DNA from 4 places in the Sedimentitalea todarodis genome. Region 1 is predicted to be linked to each of the others. Evidence: riboswitches for the same ligand, from Rfam matches in the RefSeq annotation. Region 1 holds a riboswitch; each other region holds the start of a gene.

Region 1 (5,034 bases):
GGACAACGCAACCGCTTTGCCCGGAAGCCATTCCAGCGTGCCATGCGCGCCGACATGGATCAGCGCATCGGCCCCGATCCGGTGGCGCAGCCAGAGGTAGAACGCGACATAGCCATGGCGCGGGGTGCGAGACAGATCGTGGTAGTCGTCCTCGCGCGTCGTGATGTGCCCGCGTTCCGGTTGCAGTGCGATGATCACCTTGCCGCGTTTCAAGGCAGAAAAGTGAAAGGCTTCCCCGGCGCAGGACGGATCATCCTGCGGATCACCCCAAACGGTTTGCAGATCGGCTTGCAGGCTGGACGGAAGCCCTGCAAGGGCCGTGCGATACTCGGTGAGCGACCACGTGATGCGGGCATTGGCCAGGTCATCGGCAGTCAGAGAGGTTTCGGTGGCATAATCCTGTGCGCCCAGATCCGCGAGTATCGCTTCTGTCGAGGCGAGCGCATCAAGACCAACCGCATGGGCCATCTGCCAATCCTTGCCGGGATAGGTGGACAGCACCAGCACCGGAATCTTGTCGGCATTGGGTTTTTGGGCCAGCCGAACCCACCCAACTACCCGGTCTGCAATAGCGTCTATCCGGTCTGGGTGCGGCTGATGAACATAGCGGGCGAATTGCAGGTCCGGGTCGCGCGGGCCGGGCTCCTTGAAGCTGGCGACACCGGTGAGGATGCGGCCATCTACCTCTGGCAGGACAACGTGCATCGCCAGATCGGCAGGCGACAACCCGCGTTCGGCATCGGCCCATGCGTTGTGCGTCGAGGTGGCCAATGCCACCTGAAACACCGGCACACCGGCGGAATCCAGCGGCGAGGTGCCGCCCTCGGTCTTGCCGGAGAAGGCGGTGGCGTTGACGATGGCAGCGGGTGTGAGCGTCTGAACCTGCCGTGCCAGCCAGCCTGCGGCCTCGGGGGCCTTGAGCGACGGGGCAAAGAGCGCGCCAACGTCAAAGCCGCGCGCGCGAAATGCGGTGAACAGTGCCTCGATCGGTGCGAGATCGGCGGCGGTCAGATAGGCGCGGTAAAAGGTGATGAGGATGCGAGGGCGGGTGCTTGTTGCGTCAAAAGTGGTCGCGGGGCAGGTGACGCCCTGTTCCGGTGTCCACGCTCCGACCTGCGGAAGGGTCTTGGCCCCGCGCACTGGTCCGGCATACAGCCCCGCCGCCAACGCGAACTGCGCGAGCGCCGCCTGTGCGGCCACGGTGCCGCCAGTGTCACAGAGAAGTTGCAGTCGCCGAAGGGTCGAGCGGGGCAGGGTGGAACAGTCGTCAAGCCGGGGATCGTGCCGCCCGTCTGCGGGCAAAACCGCCACCGCCAGCCCGTTGCGCGCGGCGAGCGACTGGACCTGTTGCAGGCCGTAGGTCCAGTAAGGCACGCCTCCGATAAGGCGGATCAGAATGCCCTTGGCGCCTTCGAGCGTCTGTTCGACATAGGTGTCGACCGAAAGCGGGTGCTTCAGCGCGGCGAGATTGGCCAACCGCAGAGATGGCATACGCCCGTCCGGACCGCCGCCACGATGCCAGCCGGACGCAAACGCGCCCAGATCGCTGTCGGAAAACGACAGAACCACCAACTCCGCCGGGCTTTGGCCCAGATCGGTCGGGGTGTCCGTTTCCTCTAGCCCGTGGCTTTCGCGAAAGACGACATGCATCGTGGCACGCTTCCCTACTCTGCCGCTGTCGGCAGGCAGGTAAGGATGTCGCGTATCGCGGCGGCATCGATGTCGTCATGTTCCGCGATGACGACAAGACGACCCTGGCGCGCCTCATCCGGCTTCCAGGCACGGTCATACTGGTGCCGCACGCGCGCTCCGACGGCCTGCACCAGCAAGCGCATGGGTTTTCCGGTGACCGCAACATAGCCTTTGACGCGCAGGATGTTGCGCTCGTTCGCCAGCTGTTCGATCCGGAAAACCAGATCGGCAGGATCGGATTGTTCGGGCAAATCCACGACAATGCTCTCAAAATCGTCGTGTTCGTGGTCATCCGCGCTGTCGTGGTGGCTGGGACGGGCATCCATGTCGTCCTCGGCGGCGGCCTCGAGCCCTAGGATCACGCGCACGTCGACGGCCCCTTCGGCAACCTCGATCACGGGCAGCGGGCGGGGCGCTTGGGCGGCGATGACGGCGCGTGCCTTTGCAACGCCGTCTGGCCCGGCAAGGTCGGGTTTGGTCAGCAGGATGATGTCGGCACAGCTGATCTGATCCTCGAACACCTCGGACAGCGGCGTTTCGTGATCGAGCGAGTCGTCAGCTGCGCGCTGGGCGTCGACGCGGGCGACGTCGGGGGCGAAACGACCTGCGGCGACGGCCTCGGCATCGGCGAGCGCGATGACACCGTCAACGGTGATGCGGCTGCGGATATCGGGCCAGTCAAACGCCTTGAGCAGCGGCTTGGGAAGTGCGAGACCCGAGGTCTCGATCAGGATATGATCCGGGCGCGGGTCCAGCGCCATCAGGGCTTCGATGGTCGGGATGAAGTCGTCGGCCACGGTGCAGCAGATGCAACCGTTGGACAGTTCCATGATGTTTTCGGCCGGGCAATCCGGGATGGCGCAGGATTTCAGGATGTCGCCATCGACGCCGACATCACCGAATTCATTGACTACCACGGCCAGACGCTTGCCTTGCGGGTTCTGCATGAGGTGGCGGATGAGGGTGGTTTTGCCAGAACCGAGAAATCCGGTGATCACGGTGACGGGCAGCTTGGACAGGTTGGACATCAGGTCTCTCCAATCGGGGGGATACGGGCGATACAGTTCTTGCGGAAATGGACAGGGCGCTCGCGCCACGGGACCAGCCCGTCGGGCGCGGCGTGATAGCGGGCAGCGACATCAAGGATCATCGGCGCGTCGGTGGTCTCGTCAAAATTGCCATAGACATAGGTCCAGCGACTTCCGCCGCCACGAAACACGATAGAGCAGCCATGATCGCAGTTGGACAGGCATTCGACCCCTCGCAGGGTGACACCCGCCGGCAGGTCTTGGCCCGCCAGTGCCTCATGCAGCATCGCGCCGGGGCGCGTGCCTTCGGTGTCGGTCGGCTGGCCACGCCGGCAGGTCAGGCAGACCAGCAACTCTACGGGCGCGACATCGGGCATCGGCTCTGTCATCCGTGTTCACCTCTTTCGGGCAGCCGGGAGGCGGGGAGATCGCGGGCAAAGCGGGTGCCGGGCCCGTGACCAAGACACCCCGCCCGGCCAACGTCATTTCGTGCTGGCAGGTCTCCCGGCTTGCGGATGTCAGAAAGCGGCGGCTTTCTGGCGGTCTGCCCGCCTTCCCGACCGATATCGGCCAGTGGCTTGGGCGACCTCTCCGGTCACGGTCGCGGGGACGGCTGCGTCAAGCATTCCCTTTTCATCTGCTTTCGCAGAAACCAACATGTTGCGGAATGACCAAGGGGCGCGGCGTTGTCAAGCGTTTGGAGCGAACCGGGTCACTTGCGCATCACCAAATGCTGTCGGTGCAGGCTGTGCTCAGATTCTGCGTCTCTGTTCAGTTGCGAGACGACACGCTCGATAGGTTGCGGCCGCCCAAATTGATGGAAAGTCGTTCATAGGAAGTAGTATTTCTATCGTCATGAAGGATCGGTTCTGGCGTGTTCAGCTGCATCATGAGGAGTATATGAGGATCAAACAGAGTATGGTGAAGTAAATGCCTGTTGAATTTATATTGGTTGATCCCGCGTATGGTTGCTGTTTCGGGGGAGGCGATCTTCTTTCGCGTTTTTACGACGCTGAAGCAACTGGGCGCGTTGAAGGAGGGTTGGGCCATGCTGGCTAATGTCGCGTTCGCGAGCCCTTCGAAGGACCGCGTCATATTTGCTGTCAAATGGGGTGCGTCGATCGTTCAGATCATGGGGTATTCAGCGACTGGCTTTGGCTGGACGCCGTGGAATCTCTACTTCTTTCTGATCGGTGTCCTGGGCTGGTTTGCCGTTGGGGCAATGTGGAAAGACAAAGCCTTGATGTTGGTTCACCTCGTTGCCCTCGGCGCCATGCTTGCTGGAATGACGAGCGGTTCGGGCGGAGATGTGGGGTCAACCCATTCAAGCAGGACCCCGGCGATTGTGACGGGGTCCTCTGACGTTCGTTCAGATCTTGAGATTGGGAATGATCTGTTTCTTGCGGCTGACGATGCCGGGCAGAACCACGCTGTCACCGGTTGCGGTGGCGTCAAAGCTCTTGGCGGCGACGGTCTTCACCAGATCGTTGGGGACCAGCAGCGTGGCTTCTTCGTTCAGGATATCGACGACAAAGAGAAGGACCTGATCAACGCCATCCTCCGACGCGACGGCGGGCATCGTCTCGATCAGGCTGGCCTTGCGGTCCAGAACCGTGGCGGGTGACGTGGTTTCCAGGACCGAGACACGAAACTTGGTGCCGTCGACCTGGTATTCCTTGCTGTCCATGCGCAGCAGTTCCGCGTCGCTGAACGAGGACACATCGGATTTGGCGGCGAACATATCGGCGGCGTAATCAGAGATCGAAATGCCCAACTCGGCGGCCAGCTTCTCGGCCACGGCCTTGTCATGCGGCGTGGTGGTCGGGCTGCGGAACTCCAGCGTGTCCGACAGGATGCATGTCAGCGCAGTGGCCTTTGCCCAGTCGGGCATCTTGGTGGCGTCGTCGCCCATCAGGTCGTGCATGATGGTTGCGGTGCAGGCCAGAGGACGGATGGTGATGTCGATCGGACCCTTGGTTTCCAGCCCGCCGACCAGCTTGTGATGGTCGATGATTGCCTGAATGTCGGCATTGTTGATGTTGGCGGGCAGTTCGGCAGGGTTGTTGGTGTCGACGATCACGACCGGCGCGTCGTCAGCGACGTCGGCGATGATGGCGGGTTTGGGCAGGTCCCAGCGTTTCAGCAAGAAGGCGGCTTCGGTGTTGGGCTCGCCCAGCAACACGGCTTCGGCGGGGGTGCCTTTGACCTCGTTCAGGTACCACGCCCAAAGGATGGGCGAGCCTGTCGAATCGGTGTCGGGGGATTTGTGTCCAAAAACCTGAATGGTCATCTGATGCATCCTGTGCAGGGGTGT
Region 2 (5,034 bases), on a different contig from region 1:
CTGCCATTTTCAGAACGGCCCCGATATTGTCGAGAACGGCACGGGTTTCCGCCGCGACACCGCCTTCGGCTTTCTTGCCGTCGACCATCGGGACTTGCCCGGAAACGAAGACGAAATCGCCCGCCCGAACGGCCGGAGACAATGGGACCTGTGCGGAACCGAAAAACTCTTTTGACATGAAATCCACTCCTTTGCTGGCTTCGCAAGGACCATCCCCAAACCCACCGGAAATTCAAGAAGGCATTTGCCATGATCCGATTTAACGAGGTTCGTGTTGTCATCACCGGGGCCGGAGGCGGTGTCGGAAGTGCCTTGACCAAAGGGTTTGCCGCCGCAGGTGCACAGGTCGTCGCCTGTGATGTCGTCGGGGCTGAACTTGCCGCGCCGCATATCGCCGAAAGCCATTTCTTTGATCTGCGCGACAAGGCCCAGATCGCTGGCCGCGCACAGGAGATACTGGCCAACGGAACGCCTCATGTGGTCGTGTCGAACGCCGGTTGGACCCGTCAGGAGACCCTGGCCATGACAACGGCGGCGGGAATCGACGACGAAATGGATTGTAATTTCAACGGCGTGGCATTGCTGACACATGCGTTGCTGCCGGCGATGCGCGATGCGGCTGGTAATCGTGCCTTTGTGTTCATCTCGTCCTGCAATGCATCAAGTCATTTTGGCAATCCCGTCTATTCGGCGGCCAAGGCCGCGACGATGGCCTGGATGCGCGCCCTTGCAGTCGAAGAGGCACCCAACGGTATTCGCTCCAACGCCGTTGCGCCCGCCTCCATCCGGACCGGAGCGTGGGAACACCGGCTTGCGGCGGACCCCACGATTTTGGACAAGCTGCAAAGCATCTATCCCATGGGCCGTATCGTGACCCCTGAGGAAGTGACAAATGCGGTTCTGTTTCTGGCCTCGGATCTGGCATCGGGCATCACCGGCACCACCCTCGCCGTCGATGCCGGGCTGTCAGCGGGCAACCTGCCGTTTCTAGATGCCATCAGATAAGGGTCCGACATGGATATCAATGACGTAGACACGCCTTCCGTTTTGATCGACCTCGACAAGGTCGATGCCAACCTGAAGGCCGCACAAGACTATGCCAATGCACACGGTCTGATCTTGCGACCACACGTCAAGACCCACAAACTGCCGCGCTTTGCCAGGTTGCAACAGGATCTGGGCGCCGTGGGGATCACCGCTCAGAAGCTGGGCGAAGCCGAAGCGATGGCGGATGGCGGGATGGATGATGTCTTCCTGCCCTACAACATCCTGGGTCGGACCAAACTGGATCGGCTTCATGCGCTGCACCAGCGCACTACACTCTGCGTGACAGCGGACAATGCGCCAACCATTGCTGGCTATGCAGCACGTTTCACAGATCCCTCGCATCCGTTGGCCGTCCTGGTCGAATGTGACACCGGCGCGGGGCGTTGCGGGGTGCAAACGGCCCACGAGGCTGTTGATCTGGCAACAGTCATTGACGCCGCCCCCGGCCTGACCTTTGCTGGCTTGATGAGCTATCCACCTCAGGGCAAGACACAGCATGTGCAGACTTGGCTAACAGACGCCATTGACGCACTGACGGCGGCGGGCCTTCCACCCGAACGGGTTTCCATTGGGGGAACCCCGGACCTGATGCGCGCCGCCGAAATCCCCGCGGCGAACGAGTACCGGCCGGGAACCTATATCTATGGGGATCGGATGCAGGTGGCCTGGGGGCATGGCGCATTGGATCGCTGCGCCCTGACCGTGCTTGCGACAGTTGTCAGCCGCCCAACGCCGGATCGTGCCATTCTGGACAGTGGTTCCAAGGCATTGGCCGCCGATCTTTGTGGTGCGGAGGGGCATGGGCACATCACGACCTATCCGGAGGCCGTAATCACAGCACTGTCCGAGGAGCACGGCATCGTTGATCTGTCAGCTTGCGCGCATCGCCCTGAAATCGGCGAGCGGTTACAGATCATTCCCAATCACTGCTGTGTCGTCACCAACCTCTTTGATCATGTATACCTGATGCGCAATTCTCGGATTGAAGAGACGGCCCCGATCACCTCGCGGGGCCGTCTCCGCTAAATGGATCTTGGCGATTGTTGCGTAGGTCCGGTCCGAGAAGCGATCAGGTGACTCAGGGATTAGACCCATTTTTCCGGGTCACATATTAACCGCACCGCGCTGACCCCAAAGGCTGAATTCATCGAAAGCCTGCACCAGTCGGTGGTCCTCCTCGGCGTCACTTGCACTCGTTCGCAAACCGGTCAGAATCGGTCCAATTCGTTCGTCATTTTGCTATTTTTTCAACTTAATCCAATTCGCTGAGGAGTTCCTCACGTTTCGCAGCTCGCATAGCTGACGCCAGAACATCCCATCAAACCACCTCCGGAAAGCAACCCGATTTCTGGCAACACTCGAATGGCGTTGATCTTGCATCGCAGAATATTTCCTTCTATCAAGGGTCGTCGGTTTTCTTTAGAAAATAATAGGGAATTCGCAGCGCGCCCCAAGCGCGTGAAACGTAACTGCCCCCGCAACTGTGAGCGGCGAGCCACGTTCTGAAGTAACCACTGGGCCATGACAACCCGGGAAGGTGGAACAAGGCGCTGAGCCGCGAGTCAGGAGACCTACCGACGCACACTGTAACCGGGCGGGGATGTCCGGGGTGGATCGTGGTTGTCATCGGGCGGGATTATCCGCTTTCCTTGTCTTTCGATCTTGCCCCATGCCTTAGCCCACCAATGGCACAGGAGCCATTTGATGACGAAACACTTGATTGCGCCCGGGGTGATGGCGCTGGTCCTGACGTCTACTGCTGTCACAGCGCAGCAGACCAGCTATCCGCTGACAATCGCCAATTGTGGCCACACCCTGACATTCGAGGGGCCCCCGGAAAATACGGTGGCCTTGGGTCAATCCACGACCGAACTGCTCTACCTGCTCGGGCTGGGCGACACGGTTTCTGGTACAGCGGTATGGTTCAACCCGGTCCTGCCCCAATTCGAGGAATTGAATGACGGCATCGAGCGGCTGGCCGACAACGATCCCAGCTTTGAGAGTGTGGTCAACAAGAAGCCCGACCTCGTGACAGTGATGTACGAATGGCATGTGGGCCCGGAAGGCATCGTTGGCACCCGCGAGATGTTTCATGACGTCGGCGTACCAACCTATGTCATGCCCACCGAATGCGAGAAAAAGGACAACCTCGTGGGGCTGGATGGGACACGGTCAGAGCTGTTTTCGACCGACCAGCTGTACAAATCGATCGCCCAGCTTTCCGAGATCTACGACGTGCAGGACAGAGGCGCCGCACTGATCGAAGATTTGAAAGCAAGCGAATCCAAGGCGATCGAAAAGGCAAGCGGACTGAGCCTGCCCGACGGCACATCTGGCCTGTTCTGGTTCTCTTCGGCCGAAATTGATACCAATCCATTCGTCGCCGGGCAAAAGGGTGTGCCGGCCTACATGATGGACAAGCTGGGCGTCGAAAACGTCGTGACTTCGGACGAGGAGTGGCCAAGCGTGGGCTGGGAAACGCTGGCCAAGGCGGACCCGACTTTTATCGTGATCGCCGAAATGGACCGCCGCCGGTTCCCGGCCGACGACATCGAGAAAAAGCGCGAATTCCTGATGAACGATCCGGTGGCACGCGAAATGGCTGCCGTGAAAAAAGGGCGTATCATCACCATCGATGCCCACGCCATGAGCCCGACCGTCCGCGCAATCTATGCGCTCGATCAGGTGGCGGATGCATTGGCAGGGTATGATTTGAAATGACCGTGATTGACCGGCAGGTGAGCCGGTCCGTATCAGGCAGAGCTTGGCACTGGGCGGTGATTGCACCGCCCGTGCTGCTGATTGCGTTGATGGCTGGCACAGCGCTTGGCGAAACCCCGATTCCCTGGGATGTGGTGGCGCAGGTGCTGGCCAACAAGATGTTCGGCGCGGATTATCCGGTCGACAGGATCGACGAAGGCATTGTCTGGAACTACCGTTTTGCGCGGGCGGTTGTAGCCGCCTGTTGCGGCGCGGGGCTGGCCCTGTCGGGCGTCGTCCTGCAGGCACTGTTGCGCAACGCGCTGGCTGACCCCTATCTCCTTGGCATTTCCGCAGGTGCGTCCAGCGGCGCCGTCGCCGTCACCGTCATGGGCATCGGCGCCGGTGCTGTTTCACTATCGGTCGGGGCCTTTGCCGGGGCGATATTTGCCTTTGGCTTCGTGGCCATGCTGGCCCATGCCGCAGGGGGCGGCGCGGGATTGCGGGCGGCAGGCGTGATCGTCTTGGCCGGCATTGCCGGATCGCAACTGTTCAGCGCGCTGACCGCTTTCATGATCGCCAAATCCGCCAGCGCCGAACAGGCGCGCGGCATCATGTTCTGGCTCATGGGCAATCTCAGTGGCGTCCGCTGGTCCGATACCATCAGCGTGATCCCCGCAACGCTGATCGGGCTTTTCGCCTGCCTCGCCAATGTACGCGCGCTTGATGCGTTTACCTTTGGAGCCGACAGCGCCGCGTCGTTGGGGATTGCAGTTAGACGCGTCCAGGTGGGGCTGATTGGCGTGGCCGCCTTGGTGACAGCGGTGATGGTGTCGGTTACCGGCTCCATCGGGTTTGTCGGGTTGGTCATCCCACACGCCATGCGCCGGATCGTGGGCACAAGGCACAGTGCGCTGATCCCGGCCTCGGCGCTTGCAGGGGCCGTGTTTCTGATCGCTGCAGATGTGATTTCCCGCATGATCATTCCCGGGCAGGTTCTGCCCATCGGGGTCGTCACCGCGCTGGTGGGCGCTCCGGTTTTCGCCCTGATCCTAATCGGACGGAGGACCGTGTGATGTCTTTGAGTTGCAATGCGCTTGGCTGGTCGGTCAAGGAAAAGACGATTGTATCCGATGCGACCCTCAAGGTTCGGACAGGCGAAATGCTGGGGCTGGTCGGCCCGAACGGATCCGGGAAATCCTCCTTGCTTCGCATGTTGGCCGGTATTCAAAAGCCGTCTTCGGGTCGCGTGTGCCTGGGCGAAACGCCCATGTCAAACATGCGCCA
Region 3 (5,034 bases), on a different contig from region 1:
TCGCCGGATCGACCCACCACATATTATAGAGCAGGATGAGCGAGCCGCCGATGATCACCGCAACAGAGGCCAGTGCGTCTGACAGATTGTGCAGGAAAAGCGCCCGGATGTTCACGCTGCCCTTTTGCATCGAATACGTCAGCAGCGCTGTCAGCGTGTCGACGACCAGCGCCACTGAGCCCAGGATCACCACAGTCCAACCGGCCACTTCGGTCGGTTCGATCATGCGCATCCCGCCCTCGTAAATGAGATAGATACCGACGAGGATGAGGGTGGTGTAGTTGATCAAGGCAGCCACAACTTCAATCCGGCCATAGCCAAAAGTCATGCGCTTGTCGGCGGGTCTTCGGGATATCTTTCGGGCTGCGAACGCGATTACCAGAGACGCCATGTCTGAGAAGTTGTGCAGTGCATCCGCTATGAGAGCGAGGCTGCCAGAGAGGATGCCGCCCACAATCTGTACAACCGTCAGAAGTGCGTTGGCCCAGATAGCGATGGAGACACGGCGGTCGCCTGACGCGGGATCAATATGCGCGTGGCCGTGATCATGAGGCATGACGCGATTCCTCGTGTCTATGATTAGGCAATGCCAAGCCAGGGATCTGCGGCACACTACCTGATCTGATCCGGCGCACGCGGGCGTTCATCCAATGGCGTATGATATGGCGATACAATATGCCCTTTACGAAGCTGAATGACTGCTGATGAGCGGCGTAGAAGTTGTCGGGCGCGTCGAAAGTACCAAAGTCCTGGGCAATACCGGTCTCTTGGATGTAGGTATCGCCCCCCGTCCACTCCACTGGCGGCGCCTGCAGGCAGTCGGTCCCTGCCCCGTAACCGCAGAGACTGTGTGAATCGGCAAATTTGGATTGCAGCGCTGATAGAAACTCCGCATCCAGAATGAATCCTTCGAGGTTTGCCCAACCCGTCTCCGTCTCCACCTCAACCCAAGAGTGGACGATCTCATTGGGTGCAAGAGGATAGACGAGCTCTGGCACAACACCCCGTTGCAGCTCTTTGTGGATCGTGAACCCGTGAAGGCGGCACTGCACACTTACCGCGCGCAACAGGGCCATGAGAAGCGTGCCCTTGGTGTTGCATTGACCAAAACCGTCAGCGAGCACCTCGGCGGCCGAGATGTGGTCAGCGCGGTTGTACCCAAAGGCAATTTCATTGCGGACGAAATCGTAGACAGCGCCGATCCGGTCATGTTGAGAAAGGGCTTTCCACCCTCGGTCCTCGATCAATTGTGCAATCGACGGGTGGTCGAAGTTCAGGATTGGGGTTGTTGCCAACAGCCGATCATTCGCGCTCATTTTATATCTCCTCGAATCGTCTACGTGAAGATGTAATTGCTACAGTCACTATAGATTCAAGATCCAAATTTCATTTTAGTTTAGCACACGCTGTCACAAATCTGATGCTTAAGACCCGCATCTTCGCTGCAAACTCATCCCTCTTTTCAGGAGCAAAACTATGAAGACGTTAACAGCGGTATCCGCCCTTGCCATCGCGGTATCAGGCATGGCGACAGCACAAGACCTGCCGCAGGCAGAAAATGATTGGTTCGTATCCGGCCAAGAGCGTCTGGCCGAAGAGTTGGCAAAACTGCCCAATACCAACAGAGCCGTCAACATCATTTTGATGATCTCTGACGGCAACGGCGTTGGTACAAACTACGCATCGCGTCTGTTTGCAGGCCAGCAAGAGGGCGGCTTTGGTGATGAGTATGTTCAACCCCAGGAGGCCTTTCCAAACCTCGCTCTGGTCAAGACCTACAACGTTAATGCCCAGACGCCGGACAGCGCTGGAACAGGCACGGCCATGATGGCCGGGATCAAGACCAAGGCTGGCATCATCGGTGTGAATGAAAACGTGAACCGCGGCGACTGTTCGACGCTGCCGGGCAATACCGTTGCCTCCATGAACGAACTTATGAGTGAGATGGGAAAAGAAACCGGCATTGTCTCCACAGCGCGCATCACACATGCAACGCCGGCCTCGGCCTATGCAAAGACAGTGGACCGCAATTTCGAGGCGTCAGTGCCTGAAGGTTGCGACACCCAGACTGACATTGCGACGCAGCTGATCGAGGCCATGCGTTCCGGGATGATCGACGTCGCCATGGGCGGCGGCATGCGCAACTTTCATGGTGACGAAGGCGGGCGCCGCGAAGACGGGGTCAATCTGATGGACGTAGCCCAAAGCGAACTAGGCGCTCATTTGGCGACCGATCAGGCGTCTTTCGAAAACACCCCTTTGGATGGGACCCCGATCCTCGGGTTGTTTGAAAGCAGCCACATGATGTACGAAGCTGACCGCGAAGACGAACCCAGCCTGGCCGACATGACCGGTGCGGCCATCCAGGCGCTTCAGGCAAAATCGGGGGACAATGGCTTCTTTCTTCAGGTCGAAGCGGGTCGCGTGGACCATGCCAACCACGGCGGCAACCTTGCACGCGCGGTACGTGACCAAAAGGCGTTCTCCGACGCCGTCGCGATCGCTGATGAACTGACGGACGATGCCGACACCCTGATCATCGTGACGGCTGATCATGAACATGCACTTGCCTTCAATGGTTATTGCGGGCGTGGGTCGGACATCCTTGGCCTGTGCATGGGCATCGACGGCGAAGGCGTGGCGCATACCGGAGAGCCCGAATTGGGAGCCGACAATAAGCCGTTCACCGTCGCAGGCTACCTGAACGGTGCGGGATCGGTTCTGACCGAACAAGCGGATGGTTCTTTCTTTGGTACGCGACCGGTGCTCACCGAAGAGGCCGCGACAGACCTGGACTATTTGCAGCAGGCGGTGGTTCCCAAGTCCTCCGAAACCCATTCGGGTGAGGATGTCGCCGCCTATGCCAAAGGCCCGTGGGCACACCTTGTCGATGGCACAATTGAACAGAACATGATTTTTCACATCATGAACTATGCCGCGACGGCCGAATAATCTGATTTGGTCTGATCACGACATCCCCAAGAGTTCCGCTCTTGGGGATGTTTTGCTTTTTCGGATGGAGACCAGGGAGATCCGTCCTGGGCTTAGTTTTTCTCGGAAAGTTGAAGAGATGAGTTGATGTAACTAGCTGTTTGATGGAGTAGTTTTGTGTTATTTCGCATCATACTTGGGCTAAATTTGGTTGCCACAGCGACTACACACCAACTGCATTCTACAAACCATCTTGACTCGGGCAGGCCGAGGATATCAGGTGCTCGGACTTGGTCCCAAAGCCGATTTGCGGCGGCGGGGTAAATGGGAACGCGGTAGGGACATCAAGTCCTGTCCTGATCCGAGACTGCCCACGCAACTGTGAGCGTTAGCTGCATTCCGAATACCACTGGAGAGATCCGGGAAGGTGGAATTGCCGCGATGAAGCGCGAGTCAGGAAACCTGCCAGGTACACTGTGACGCCTCTAGGGAGGCATCTTGCACGATGGGTGCAGAAAGGACGAACTAATGCATATTGAACCTGGCGTCGTGGACGGCGCAAAACTCGTACTGGGAACCGCGACTGGCGTTGCCTCAGTTGGAATTGTCGCCAAGCTCGCTGTTGATCACGTGAAGCAGAACGGTAACATCTTAGCTTTGGTCGGACGCTCCGCTGCGGCAAGCGCGATGGTGCTCGGATTCTTTGAATTTCTGCCGCATCCACCTGTTGGAGTGTCAGAAGTACATCTGATACTTGGGACCACACTTTTCCTGATCCTCGGCACAGTTCCAACAGCTATTGGTCTGATCTTTGGTCTTGTCGCGCAAAGCTTCCTGTTTTCACCCACAGACATTCCGCAGTTGGGAATGAACCTGACCACGCTCATTCTGCCAGTTTTGGCGATGGCGGCATTGGCTCAACGAATTATACCGGCCGACACCCCTTACACTGAAGTAACCTATGGCCAAGCCGCGAAGCTATCTGCGGTGTTCCAAGGTGGAATTGTCGCATGGGTGGCATTCTGGGTATTCTACGGGCAAGGATTTACAGCAGAGACCTTAGCAAATGCAGGTGCATTCGCCTCAGTCTACATCATCGTTGTATTGCTTGAACCTATCATTGACCTTGGTGCTCTGGCTTTGGCAAAGACATTCCGGAGGTTCGAGAACACAGGCCTTCCGCACGCCCGGCTCTATCAACCTGCTTAAGGTAATTAGTAACCAAGTACGACCGACCATTGTCGTTTTACACACCGTTTTGGAATGCGAGCAATTGGCGCGACTACGCGCCGATTGCATCATGGTCGGTCAGACACTCCGAATGATCGCGCAAGACTTCGAGAACCTTACAGTCCGCCGTATTCCCCCCGCTGCATTCATGAATCATGCGCTTCAGCTCTGTGCGCAGCGCTTTCAGCCGATCCATCCTTAATTCTACCTGCTTGAGTTGCCGCCGGGCGATGGAATCCGCCTCATGGCAGGAGCGGTCGGGATTATCACTGAGATCAAGAAGCTCGCGGATCGCTTCAAGGGGAAACCCCAACTGACGTGCGTGCCGGATAAAGGACAGCCGATCGACTTCATCATCGCCGTAACGCCTTTGTCCGCCTTCTGTGCGACCCGGTTCGGGCATCAAACCGATCTGCTCATAGTACCGGATGGTCTGAACCTTTGTTCCGGTCTTCTTTCCCAAACTGCCAATCGTAAGCATGTAACCTCCATATCTATAGTGTTGGTAGCTATAGCTATTGGCATGCACAAGCCACTGGTCTGTTCACGGGTCCGTGACAAACCGCCTCTGTGCCAAGAAACAGCTTGAACCTCTAGCAGCTAGAACATTTAGAACGCACGAAAAATGGGCGGAATCGGGCGCAAAACGACCAATGAGATTATCTGCGTTACAAAAAGTGCTTTGGGGACTCGCTGCGATCGCGATCGTGGGGTTCGTCTGGCTGCAAGTTTCTACCAGAGTCGAACAGCGCGCTTATGAGCCCGCGTTCCGGGCGGATTTCGAACTGACCGATCATAATGGGATGGTCCAAACAGACGAATATCTCGCAGGGCGCTGGATGCTCGTTTTCTTTGGCTTTGCGAATTGCCCCG
Region 4 (5,034 bases), on a different contig from region 1:
AAAAGCCCGTTGACGGCGTTCGCAACATGTTGAACTCGCATTGAGATATGCCACCAGTCGAGGATGTGACGGACCGGCCCCCGAACGGCGCGCCGCACCAGATTGGAAAGCGCGGGTTCCCCGTCGGAAATGACGGTGACGGGGCGATGGTCGTCCCATCCTAGCGCGCATAGATCCTGCCGGAGTTCATTGGCCGGAGACCGAACGGCTTGTTGCGCGAGGCCGAAGCGGCGGCTCATATCTGGGCTTTCGATCTTCCCAACCACAAGATCGAGGTGCCGCTTTTGATATTCTGGCCGGCATCGAATATGCGCTCCGTCATCCACAGCAGGGACCGATTGTTCACGATCACTAAGTTCTTTGGCAATTCTGCCCAGCCGATTGCGTACCGTGGTGTTCATCTGCGTCGCGCAAGGCAGAAACGTCTCCATGATCCGTGCGGCTTCCCGAAATGAGTGGCGCGACCCAAGTTCGGCTTGAAGGCGGCGCAATTCCGGGGTTGCTCGATCCGGGAATAAGTGTCCGAGCAGGGTATGTGGTCCACCCGAGATAGCTTCCGGTTTGGCGGTACAGCCACAGCCGCGAATACGCGGCACTCGCACGCGAAATCGACCGAAAAGCGTGTCGAGAACCCGAGGCCGGTAATCATGAATGGCCCTCACCTTATTGCAGGCGGGGCAGCTCCGGCCTGCTTCCGATATCTCCTCGATCTGATCGAGCAGCATCGCTTGCTGCAGTTGCCGGAGCAGCGTCCTGGCATCCTCAAGCAGGAGTCCGAAGCTTTCGGGTTGGGCTTGCCGGAACGGGCGTGAGAAATGGCCGAGTTGATGGGAGCGTTTCCTTCCGTTTTCGAAGGTGGTCTCGACAGTTATTCGGACATCCATGGAAGTTCTCCTCGCAAAGAACCGATCCTAGCACGACCAGACCCCCAAGTTTTGCCCACTCCCTGAGGCGCATGGACAATCCTTCATAGGGCATGGGAAAAATGAAGGCGCGGCGATCCATCTGGGGCCCGATGGCGCGTCGCCGTGACGCCAAAGACTTCGGCAAGGAGAGCTTCGTCGAGCACGTCTTGGGGGGAGCCTGTCGCGACGAGCCTGCCTCCGTGCAGCACCCCGATGCGGTCACATTCCATCGCCTGATTCAAGTCGTGCAGGGCCACGACGCGCGTGATCCGAAGATCTCGCACCAGTGCCAAAAGCGAAAGCTGGTGGCGGATATCGAGGTGGTTCGTCGGCTCGTCCAGCAGCAGCAGGTCCGGCGATTGCGCCAGCGCGCGAGCGATGTGGACGCGCTGCTGCTCGCCGCCTGACAGGGTATGCCAGTGGCGCGTGGCAAAGCCCGCCATTTCAACCGCCCCGAGGGCGTCCCCGACCGCCATGTCGTCGGCCACCCCCCAGCCACGCAGGGGCGAGAGGTACGGTGTGCGCCCGAGTTCCACTGCGTCGCGGACGGTCAGCCGGTCGGTCGTGTCGGCTTGCTGCTCGACGAGGGCGATGCGCTGCGCACGTGTGCGGAGGGGCATCCAGGCAAGATCCTCGCCGTCGGCCAGGACGCGCCCCGATGACGGGCGGCGCAATCCTGCCAAGCATCGCATGAGGGTCGACTTGCCCGAGCCGTTGGGGCCCACAAGGCCGAAAAGCTCGCGTTCGTGGAGGCGGAACGACACGTCCGACAGGAGCGGCGTGCCATGGACGCGTGCGCAGAGGTCGCGGACCTCCACCTTCATCTCCGCGCGCCTCGCACAAGGATCAGCGCGAAGGTCGGCGCGCCCACCAGCGCCGTGACCACGCCGATGGGCAAGACCTGTCCAGGCACGAGGACGCGGCTGATCACGTCGGCGGCCACGAGGAACACCGCCCCCGCAAGCGCCGAGGCCGGCACCAGCTGATCGTGACGTGTCCCGACGAGGAACCGCATGGCGTGGGGGACGACCAGCCCGACGAAGCCAATTGCGCCAACCTTCGAAACCAGCACGCCGACCATGATCGCCGTGGCGGTGACGAGCGTGCCGCGCAGCGCCGGTACGTTGATTCCGAGGGAGGCTGCGCTATCGGCGCCGAATGTGAACGCGTCGAGCGCACGTCGGTGCCACAGGCAAAGGCTCACGCCTGCAAGGGAAACGAGGGCGCAGGCACCGACATCCTCCCACCGGATGCCCGACAGGTTGCCCATCAGCCAGAACATGATGCCCCGCGCCTGCTCGGCATTGGCGGAGCGGGCGATGGTGAAGGCCGTCAGGGCGTTGAACATCTGCGACCCGGCGATCCCGGCGAGGATGATCGCGGCCGCGGCCTGGGTGGCGCGCCCTCCCCCCGCGCCGCCGCTGACCGCACGGGCAAGCGCCGCGACGCATCCAAAGGCCAGCAGCGCCCCGGTCAGTGCGCCAAACGACATTGAGATCGCGCCGCCCCCCACGCCCGCGACCGTGACGAGGACCGCCCCGGTCGAGGCACCCGCAGAAAGGCCCATCAGGTAGGGATCGGCAAGCGGGTTGCGCAGAAGCGCCTGAAGCACCACCCCGGTCAACGCCAGCCCCGCCCCGCAACAAGCCGCCACGACGGCGCGGGGGAGGCGATAGCTCCAGATGATCCCCGCCTCTATCCCGTCCACCGGATAACCCGCCTCCCACAGGTGGTTCGCGAGCGTCCGCAGCACCGTGGCGAAGGGCAGCCGGGTCTCCCCGATTGCTGTGCCGGCCAGGATGGCGAGCCCGAGAACGAGGGGAGCAAGCCAGAGGCCGCGCCCCCGTGCGACGCGTGCAGGCGCGGCCACCATTGTCATTCGAAGGACATCTCCGAGAGCGCCTGCGACAGGGTTCCCAGCCCGTAGATCGACCGCATCGTCGCGCTCATGGCGTGGGCGTCCATCTGCACGATCCGCCGCTCCTGCACGGCCGTCATTTGGCTTGTCACGGGATCGGTGCGCAGGAACGCGAGTTTCTTCTCCACGTCGTCCGCCGGGAAGCGGCGGCGGTCCATGTAGGCGATGACGATGATGTCTGGATCCGCGCGGGCGATGCTCTCCCACCCGACCGTCGGCCATTCCTCGTCGGACTCGATGATGTTCTCGATCCCGAGATTCGACATCATGTACCCCGGCGCGCCGAGCCGCCCGGCCACATAGGGGTCAATCTCCAGATCTGCGGAAGAGAACCAGAAGACGGCCGTCAGATCGCCCGGCAGATCGAGGCCTTCCGCACGCGCGATAGCATCGCGTTCGGATGCCTCCAGTTCCGCGACCAGACCCTCGCCGGCCGACTGCACGTCGAAGATCGCCGCAAGCTCGCGGATGCCCTTGTAAACCGAGGCGGTGTCGAAGGCGCCCACGCGCGTGCCGTCCCCGCCGGTGGAATTGTCCTTGGTGTCGCAATCGGCGGGCATGATGTATGTCGGAACGCCAACGTCACGGAACATCTCGCGGGTGCCCACGATCCCGCTTTCGCCCACGTGCCATTCATATTGCACGGCGACCAGCCCCGGCTTCTTCGCGACCACGCTTTCGAAGCTGGGATCATTGTCGGCCATCCGCTCGATCCCCTCGTTCACCTCCGCGAACTCCGGCAGGACCGGATTGAACCAGACGGAGGTGCCCGAGACCTTGGGCGCAAGGCCGAGGGAATAGAGGATCTCGGTCGCGGACTGGCCGATGGTCACGGCACTGCCCGGGGCGGTGTCGAAGGACATCTCCACGCCGCAATTCGTCAGGTTCAGGGGGTAGGTTGTTTCTTGCGCATGCAGGGGCAGCGCGGCGCTGGCCAGCAGGGTGGCCGTGATCAGTGTCTGTTTCATCCGTTCTTTCCCGTCAGATGGGACCGGCAGGGACAAAACGCGAAACAGTGTGCGATCATACGGGACGCGACAGGTTTCCCGCCCCGGCACACCCCGTCCGATCGTGGTTTCACTCGCGTCGGCAGGTCTCCTGACTGGCGGGTCGCGACACCTCTCGCCTTCCCGGAACTCACCCAGTGGCATATCGAGAGGCGCTCGCCGCCTACAGTTGCGGGGGCAGTTCCGTTTCCCGGCCAAGGCCGGAACGGATTCCCTTTTCATTCCCGGAGGAAACCGACGGAACAAGCAATTGCAGGATCTACGGCCAGCGGCAAGCACAGAATGAGCAGGCCCTTCGCCAATCGCAAATTGCCGACAAAGCTGCCGTTCGGAGATTCCGCAGCATTCGGTAGAGTGGGCGCGCAGTCAAATTTCGCGGCACGGTGCCTCAACCCCACTCCCGCCGGAATGTGAAGAATCCAGACCAAACTCTGCAGCGATGTAGGTCCTGATCTCAGCTGTCGATCGGCAGAAGCGAGCCTGCAGCCAGTCGCATAGCACGGTTTCCTGATCAGAGGTCATGCGAGACTTGCCGCCCTTCCAGCCATCAAGGGCAAGCGCTTCCCAGCCACCGTCCCGATAAGACTTGTACCAACTGCGAATGGTGTCGTCGTCCAAGTACAGAAATTTCGCGATCTGCACGCAATTCTCGCCATCGTCGAGCAGCAGGATCGCATTCGCCCTCCGCGCGACGCCATGGTCCTCGCGCTGAATGCGCACGCAGCACTCAAGTTTGAGGCGTTCCGCTGGGGAAAGAAAGTTGTTCCGGATCATTGGCTTACCCGAATCGTTCCAAGCCTCAACGTCAAGTCGCCAAATTCGGCAAGTCAAAGACTCCGAGTATAACTGAGCAATTTCTTCAGCTTCCCGGACAACCCAGCGAGAGCCCGTTTGCGGAAATGGATAGCTTCAGGAACTCGGCCTGATAGCTATTGAGGTCCTCGCCCGTCGGTGCCTTCAGCAACAAGTTGTTGCGGTCCGTCGCATTGTTGGGATCGTGCCGCGGTTCTCCGGGCCGCAGCGGCTCTTTCGATATGTCTCTGTCAGGATGAAGAAGTCCCAGGCCATGACCGATCTCGTGGGCGATGGTATCGCCACCCCCCTCAACAATGCCCACAGGGGTCATGCGCTTGTCCCGGCGGTGCGTCTCCAGTGGACCGCCCACGCCGAGTACCTTGCCGTTTTGATCGTCAGGTTTCTGGGG

The links. A riboswitch is a leader RNA that binds a small molecule or an ion and turns the genes downstream of it on or off. The one in region 1 is predicted to bind cobalamin.
Region 2: linked by a shared signal. The riboswitch ahead of QO231_RS21225 (ABC transporter substrate-binding protein) and the one ahead of QO231_RS17815 (DUF1636 domain-containing protein) in region 1 are both predicted to bind cobalamin.
Region 3: linked by a shared signal. The riboswitch ahead of QO231_RS21780 (energy-coupling factor ABC transporter permease) and the one ahead of QO231_RS17815 (DUF1636 domain-containing protein) in region 1 are both predicted to bind cobalamin.
Region 4: linked by a shared signal. The riboswitch ahead of QO231_RS16625 (ABC transporter substrate-binding protein) and the one ahead of QO231_RS17815 (DUF1636 domain-containing protein) in region 1 are both predicted to bind cobalamin.

The regions. Positions count from the first base shown of each region.
Region 1 is NZ_JASMWN010000016.1:53,038-58,071, reverse strand. Features, by position in the region: gene cobN (cobaltochelatase subunit CobN) at 1-1,650, opposite strand, end outside; gene cobW (cobalamin biosynthesis protein CobW) at 1,665-2,720, opposite strand; gene QO231_RS17815 (DUF1636 domain-containing protein) at 2,720-3,109, opposite strand; cobalamin riboswitch at 3,198-3,392, opposite strand; partial or broken gene QO231_RS17810 (DUF6552 family protein) at 3,769-4,014, shown strand; gene QO231_RS17805 (manganese-dependent inorganic pyrophosphatase) at 4,090-5,010, opposite strand.
Region 2 is NZ_JASMWN010000022.1:79,876-84,909, forward strand. Features, by position in the region: gene QO231_RS21210 (RidA family protein) at 1-178, opposite strand, end outside; gene QO231_RS21215 (SDR family NAD(P)-dependent oxidoreductase) at 250-1,005, shown strand; gene QO231_RS21220 (D-TA family PLP-dependent enzyme) at 1,015-2,073, shown strand; cobalamin riboswitch at 2,441-2,640, shown strand; gene QO231_RS21225 (ABC transporter substrate-binding protein) at 2,752-3,768, shown strand; gene QO231_RS21230 (FecCD family ABC transporter permease) at 3,765-4,823, shown strand; gene QO231_RS21235 (ABC transporter ATP-binding protein) at 4,823-5,034, shown strand, end outside.
Region 3 is NZ_JASMWN010000024.1:28,934-33,967, forward strand. Features, by position in the region: gene QO231_RS21765 (cation diffusion facilitator family transporter) at 1-556, opposite strand, end outside; gene QO231_RS21770 (transglutaminase-like domain-containing protein) at 546-1,316, opposite strand; gene QO231_RS21775 (alkaline phosphatase) at 1,477-2,952, shown strand; cobalamin riboswitch at 3,206-3,415, shown strand; gene QO231_RS21780 (energy-coupling factor ABC transporter permease) at 3,460-4,140, shown strand; gene QO231_RS21785 (MerR family transcriptional regulator) at 4,214-4,642, opposite strand; gene QO231_RS21790 (SCO family protein) at 4,815-5,034, shown strand, end outside.
Region 4 is NZ_JASMWN010000014.1:89,118-94,151, reverse strand. Features, by position in the region: gene QO231_RS16640 (ISKra4 family transposase) at 1-884, opposite strand, end outside; gene QO231_RS16635 (ABC transporter ATP-binding protein) at 968-1,729, opposite strand; gene QO231_RS16630 (FecCD family ABC transporter permease) at 1,726-2,778, opposite strand; gene QO231_RS16625 (ABC transporter substrate-binding protein) at 2,781-3,791, opposite strand; cobalamin riboswitch at 3,895-4,084, opposite strand; gene QO231_RS16620 (helix-turn-helix domain-containing protein) at 4,197-4,604, opposite strand; gene QO231_RS16615 (hypothetical protein) at 4,690-5,034, opposite strand, start outside.